Regions from separate parts of the Agromyces sp. NPDC055658 genome, predicted to be linked through region 2. Evidence: predicted binding sites of a transcription regulator. Region 2 holds the regulator's gene; the other holds the start of a gene.
What was found. Region 2 encodes LexA, which represses DNA repair genes until DNA is damaged. Its sites were predicted from a motif close to TCGAACANNTGTTCGA; they were not measured.
Positions count from the first base shown of each region.

Region 1: a site for LexA is predicted at 1,574-1,589, ahead of uvrA (excinuclease ABC subunit UvrA). Genes of this name have one in related genera too.

Region 1 is NZ_JBSHHD010000023.1:9,028-12,515, forward strand. Features, by position in the region: gene uvrB (excinuclease ABC subunit UvrB) at 1-1,522, shown strand, start outside; gene uvrA (excinuclease ABC subunit UvrA) at 1,644-3,488, shown strand, end outside.
Region 2 is NZ_JBSHHD010000033.1:14,655-18,142, forward strand. Features, by position in the region: gene hisB (imidazoleglycerol-phosphate dehydratase HisB) at 1-28, opposite strand, end outside; gene ACWGPE_RS14850 (histidinol-phosphate transaminase) at 25-1,158, opposite strand; gene ACWGPE_RS14855 (LysM peptidoglycan-binding domain-containing protein) at 1,216-1,608, opposite strand; gene lexA (transcriptional repressor LexA) at 1,865-2,551, shown strand; partial or broken gene ACWGPE_RS14865 (alpha/beta fold hydrolase) at 2,654-3,488, opposite strand, start outside.

The DNA.
Region 1 (3,488 bases), on a different contig from region 2:
CTCGATGCAGTACCAGCGCAACGACGTCGACTTCTCGCGGGGCACGTTCCGCGTGCGCGGCGACACGATCGAGATCATCCCCGTCTACGAAGAGCTGGCGATCCGCATCGAGATGTTCGGTGACGAGATCGAGGCGCTCTACAGCCTGCATCCGCTCACGGGGCAGATCGTCCGCCAGCTCGACGCGGTTCCCGTCTTCCCGGGATCGCACTACGTCGCATCGACCGACGTGATGCAGCGCGCCATCGGAACCATCCGCGACGAGCTCGACGAGCGCCTCGCCGAGCTCGAACGCGAGGGCAAGCTGCTCGAGGCGCAGCGGCTGCGCATGCGCACGACCTTCGACCTGGAGATGATGGAGCAGATCGGGTTCTGCTCGGGCATCGAGAACTACTCGCGGCACATCGACGGGCGCGCGCCCGGCGAAGCGCCGCACTGCCTGCTCGACTACTTCGCCGACGACTTCCTCGTCGTGATCGACGAGTCGCACGTGACGGTGCCGCAGATCGGTGCCATGTACGAGGGCGACTCGTCGCGCAAGCGCACCCTCGTCGAGCACGGGTTCCGGCTGCCGAGCGCCCTCGACAACCGCCCCCTCAAGTGGGACGAGTTCAAGGCGCGCGTCGGCCAGACCGTGTACCTCTCCGCGACGCCGGGCCGATACGAGATGGGCATCGCCGACGGCGTCGTCGAGCAGATCATCCGGCCGACCGGCCTCGTCGATCCGCAGATCGTCGTGAAGCCGTCGAAGGGGCAGATCGACGACCTGCTCGAAGAGATCCGCAAGCGTGCCGAGCGCGACGAGCGGGTCCTCGTCACCACCCTCACGAAGAAGATGGCCGAAGAGCTCACCGACTTCCTCACCGAGGCCGGGGTCAGGGTGCGCTACCTGCACTCCGACGTCGACACGCTCCGGCGGGTCGAACTGCTCACCGAGCTTCGCGCAGGCGTCTACGACGTGCTCGTCGGCATCAACCTGCTGCGCGAGGGTCTCGACCTCCCCGAGGTGTCGCTCGTCGCGATCCTCGACGCCGACAAAGAGGGGTTCCTCCGGTCGTCGACCTCGCTCATCCAGACGATCGGGCGCGCCGCGCGCAACGTCTCGGGCGAGGTGCACATGTACGCCGACGTGCTCACCGACTCGATGAAGCAGGCGATCGACGAGACGACGCGTCGGCGCGACCGGCAGCTCGAGTACAACCGCGTCAACGGCATCGATCCCCAGCCACTGCGCAAGCGCATCGCCGACATCACCGAGGTGCTCGCGCGCGAAGAGGCCGACACCGCTGCGCTGCTCGCGGGCCGCGACGGCCGTAAGAAGTCGCCGGTGCCGAACCTCCGTACCGAAGGCATCGCCGCCGAGGGCGCGAACGACCTCGAAGAGCTCATCCGCGACCTCAACGACCAGATGCTCGAGGCGGCCGGCGAGCTCAAGTTCGAACTCGCCGCGCGACTGCGCGACGAGGTGTCCGAGCTCAAGCGCGAGCTCCGGCAGATGGAGAAGGCGGGGCACCTGGGCTGACGGGTACGGCGGGCGCGCTGCAGTCTCGACGGGGGCGCCCGCCGGTCCGATTCGAACATCTGTTCGCCGACAGCGCATCGGTCGAGGCATCCGTGTCGGTGGGTCTCTCTAGACTCGAAGGGTGCCAGTTTCACGTCTCGATGCCCATTCGCGCCTGAGTGTCCGCGGTGCCCGCGTGCACAACCTGCACAACGTCGACGTCGAGATCCCGCGCGACGCGATGGTCGTGTTCACAGGCCTCTCGGGTTCGGGCAAGTCGTCGCTCGCGTTCGACACGATCTTCGCCGAGGGGCAACGACGCTACGTCGAGTCGCTGTCGGCATACGCCCGGCAGTTCCTCGGGCAGGTCGACCGGCCCGACGTCGACTTCATCGAGGGCCTGAGCCCCGCCGTGTCGATCGACCAGAAGTCGACGAACCGCAACCCCCGCTCGACGGTCGGCACGATCACCGAGATCTACGACTACATGCGACTGCTGTGGGCGCGCATCGGCGTGCCGCACTGCCCGGTCTGCGGCGAGAAGATCCAGCGGCAGACGGTGCAGCAGATCGCCGACCGGCTGATGGAGCTCGAGGAGGGCACCCGGTTCCAGGTGCTGAGCCCCGTGGTGTCGAAGAAGAAGGGCGAGTTCGTCGACCTCTTCCGCGAACTGGCGGCGCAGGGCTATTCGCGTGCCGTCGTCGACGGCGAACTCATCCGCCTCGACGAGCCGCCGAAGCTCAAGAAGCAGATCAAGCACGACATCTCCGTCGTCGTCGACCGGCTCGTCGCCGGGCCCGACGTGCTGGGCCGGCTCACCGACTCGCTCGAGACGGCGCTCCGGCTCACCGACGGCCTGGTGCAGGTCAACTTCATCGACGAGTCGGGTCCCGACGTCTGGCACACCTTCTCCGAGAAGCTCTCGTGCCCGAACCAGCACCCGATCCAGCTCACCGAGATCGAGCCGCGCACCTTCTCGTTCAACGCGCCGTTCGGCGCCTGTCCCGAGTGCTCCGGCCTCGGCACGCGCATGTCGGTCGACGAAGAGCTGCTGCTCGGCGACCCGGCCCTCTCGATCACCGACGGCGTCATCCTCCCGTGGACCTCGCAGGGCAAGAGCCTCTACAACTACTACGAGAAGCTGCTCGACGGGCTCGCCCGCGACCTCGGCTTCTCCCTCGACACGCCGTGGGCCGAGCTCCCCGACGAGGCACGGCAGGCGGTCCTGCGCGGGCAGAACTTCGAGGTCAAGGTGCGCTGGCGCAACCGGTACGGCCGTGAGATGAGCTACACCTCGGGCTTCGAGGGCGTCGTGCCGTACATCGAGCGGCAGTACCTCCAGGCCGAGACCGACGTGCAGCGGGCGCGGTGGGCCGAGTACCTGCGCGAGGTGCCCTGCCCCGTGTGCGACGGCAAGCGGCTGAAGCCCGAGGTGCTGTCCGTGCTGATCCACGATCACAGCATCGCCGACGTCGGCCTGCTGAGCCTCACCGATGCGCGCGCATTCATGGACCGCCTCGAGCTCACCGATCGCGAGCAGGCCATCGGCGCCCAGGTGCTGCGCGAGATCAAGGTCCGCCTCGACTTCCTCATCCGGGTCGGCCTCAGCTACCTCGACCTCGCGCGCGCCGCCGGCACCCTCTCCGGCGGCGAGGCGCAGCGCATCCGCCTCGCCACGCAGATCGGCTCGGGCCTCACGGGCGTGCTGTACGTGCTCGACGAGCCGAGCATCGGCCTGCACCAGCGCGACAACCGGCGTCTCATCGACACCCTCGTCGCGTTGCGCGACCTGGGCAACACGCTCATCGTCGTCGAACACGACGAAGACACCATTCGCACGGCCGACTGGATCGTCGACATCGGCCCCGGGGCCGGTGTCAACGGCGGTACCGTCGTGCACTCCGGCAGCTACGACGACCTGCTGAAGAACACGCGCTCGCTCACTGGCGACTACCTGTCCGGCCGCAAAGAGATCGCGACCCCGGCG
Region 2 (3,488 bases):
CGGTGCGCGATCGGGGCTGGGCGGTCATGACTCGATCCTATTCTCGGTGGTGCCACCGGCCGCGCCGCTCGTCGCGACGGCCGCCGGCGCGAACACGGCGACCGCCTCGAGGAAGGCGGTGGTCTCGGCCTCGGTGCCCGCAGTCACGCGCAGGTGCCCGGGGATGCCGAGCTCCCTGATGAGGATGCCTCGCGCGAGCAGCCCCTCGAACACGGCGTGCGGGTCGTCGACCCCGCCGAACAGCACGAAGTTCGATCCGCTGCGGTGCGGGGCGAAGCCGAGTCGCGCGAGCTCGGTCGTGATTCGCTCGCGCTGGCGGCGGATGTCGTCGACCATCGCCAGCATCTCGTCGGCATGGGCGAGCGCGCCGAGCGCGGCGGCCTGGGTGAGCGCGGAGAGGTGGTACGGCAGGCGCACGAGCCGCAGGGCATCGATCGTGGCGGGGTCGCCGGCGAGGTAGCCGACGCGGGCGCCCGCGAACGCGAACGCCTTGCTCATCGTGCGGGAGACCACGAGCCGCGGCCGCCCCTCGAGCAGCGTGAGCGCACTCGGGGCACCGGGGTCGGCGAACTCGAAGTACGCCTCGTCGACGACGACGATGCCCCGTGCCGCGTCGGCGACGGCACGCACCGTGTCGAGCGACAGCGGCGTGCCCGTGGGATTGTTCGGTGCGCAGAGGAAGACGAGGTCGGGGTCGTGCTCGCGAACGGCGGCGACCGCCGTCTCGGCACTGAGCTCGAAGTCGTCGTCGCGGTCGGCGGCGATCCAGCGGGTGCCCGTGCCCGAGGCGAGCAGCGCGTACATGGAGTACGTCGGCGCGAATCCGAGCACCGAGCGGCCGGGCCCGCCGAACGCCTGCAGCACCTGCTGCAGCACCTCGTTCGAGCCGTTGGCGGCCCAGATCTGCTCGGGTGCGAGCCCGTGGCCGAGGTAGCCGGCGAGCGCCTCTCGCAGCTCGGTGAACTCGCGATCGGGGTATCGGTTCAACCGGAGGATCGCGGCGGCGACTCGGGCGACGATGTCGTGCGCCACGTCCTCGGGGATGGCATGCGTGTTCTCGTTGACGTTGAGGGCGACGGGCACCGCCTTCTGCGGCGCACCGTACGGGTCGCGACCACGGAGGTCGTCGCGGATGGGGAGGTCGTCGAGACTCGTCACCGAACCAGCCTAGCCACGCGACCCGTGACGCCCCGGCGTGCGACCTCGTATGACCGCCTACTCCGAAGCGGGGACCGCGAGGCGCTGGCCCGGCTCGATCGTCGCACCGTCGAGCCCGTTGAGCCGGACGATCTCGGCGATCGTGTCGCGCGGGTCGGCCGACGGGTCGATCGCCTCGGCGATCTCCCAGAGCGAGCCCCCGGCACCCACCGTGACGTACTGCAGCGAATCGCCCCCGGCCAGGTCGGCGGCCGCACCGCCGGCGTTCAGCACGGCTGCGAGCGCCCAGAGGACGATCGGCAGTGCGGCGAGGGTCGTGAAGACAGCGCGCCCGCGACGGGTCAGCCGGAGGCGGGTGCGCGGTGCAGCCTCCGCACCGCCGTCGACACGGCCTGCGCGGGGCACCGGAACACCGGAACGGTACTCGTTCGTCACGATCGCTGCGCTCATGTCACCCTCCTGCGTGGGATCGCATCCGGCCCTCGGCCGGGAGGGCCGGATGCGAATCTCTGTTCCGAATATATCTTCGAACATCTTCGACTGCAAGCATCGGACTGCGGGTTTCTCGGGGAGCGATCTCGCGACACACTCGAACGAATGTTTGCCGCTCCCGCCGCATGTGGATACAGTTTCGAATGTCTGGGAACAGTCGATCAGACACCACCGACATCCGATCGCGAAGGCGGTCGCAACGAGGGGCGGAACCGTGAAGAGCGACAACGACGTGCGCGAGACCGGCAGGGCACGCCGCCGCAAGAGCCTGAGCGCGAAGCAGATCGCGATCCTCGAGGTCGTGCAGCGTTCGGTGGCGACACGCGGCTACCCGCCGAGCATGCGCGAGATCGGTGACGCCGTCGGCCTCGCATCGCTGTCGAGCGTCACGCACCAGCTCAACCAGCTCGAACTCGCCGGCTACCTGCGGCGCGATCCGAACCGCCCCCGCGCGCTCGAGGTGCTCATCGAGCTGCCGGGCCTCGACGAGCGACCTCCGTCGGCGGGCGATCCCGCGCCGGTCGGCGACGCGGCGATGGTCCCCCTCGTCGGCCGCATCGCGGCCGGCGTGCCGATCACGGCCGAGCAGCAGATCGACGAGGTGTTCCCGCTCCCCCGCCAGCTCGTCGGCAAGGGCGAGCTCTTCATCCTCAAGGTCGTCGGCGACTCGATGATCGACGCGGCCATCTGCGACGGCGACTGGGTGGTCGTGCGCTCGCAGCGCACCGCCGAGAACGGCGAGATCGTGGCCGCCATGCTCGACGGCGAGGCGACCGTCAAGGTGTTCCGCCAGCGCGACGGCCACACCTGGCTGCTGCCGCGCAACACCGCGTTCGAGCCGATCCTCGGCGACCAGGCCGAGGTCCTCGGCAAGGTCGTCGCCGTGCTGCGCGCGGTCTGAGCCCGCGGCCGCGCCGGCGGCGCGCGATCTGAGCCCGCGGCCGCGCCGGCGGCGCGCGATCGGCGAGGCCGGGGACGTCGGGTGACGTGCGCCCGGAGGACGCTATGCGCTCGTCGCGCCTGCGGCGATCGCGCCCGCAGGCTGCGCCACCGAACGGAGCCAGCCGATCACCGCGTCCATGAACCCAGCATGATCGTCGCGGAAGACCGTGTGACCCGTGCCCGGCACCGTCGCGACGGTCATGCCCCGTCGGCGCAGGTCGGCCGCGACGCGCTCGGTGATGAGCAGGCTCTTCTCGGCGAGCAGCACGAGCGTCGGGGCGACGAGTCGGGCCGGCGGCACCAGCGGCCTGGTGTCGGCGAAGCCCAGCACGGTCCGCTTGTCCCAGTCGCGGAGGGTCGCCAGTTCGATGTCGACGTCGACCGCGCTCCACTTCGGGTTCATCCGCACGAGCGCGCCGCGCCGCGGCCTCGGGGCGATCGCGAAGAAGGCCTTGTACGCCAGGCCGCGCAGACCCGTCGGAAAGGCGAACGCGGGATCGACGTAGATCGCCGCCCGCGGCGCGAGCCGGTCGGCGACGAGGCTCGCGACGAGGCCGCCGAGCGAGTGCCCGAGCACGACGTCGGGGGGCCCGTCGAGCATGGGCTCGACCGTCTCGACCACGTCGTCGGCCCATGCGGCGGGCGAGTACCGACGCGCCCGCGGGCTGCGCCCGTGTCCGGCGAGGTCCACCGCGAGCACCCGGAAGCCCTGCGCCTCGAGTTCGTGCGTGACACGGTGCCATGCGCGCGAGTCCGACATGATGCCGTGGATGAGGATGGCCGTGCGGGCGCCCGCGCCCGTCTCGTGAACCGCGAGTCGCATGCGATGACGGTACGCCGCCCGCCTGTGCATCGCCCCGGCGAACGATGCGAAGGCGCCGAGCATCGGGCGGATG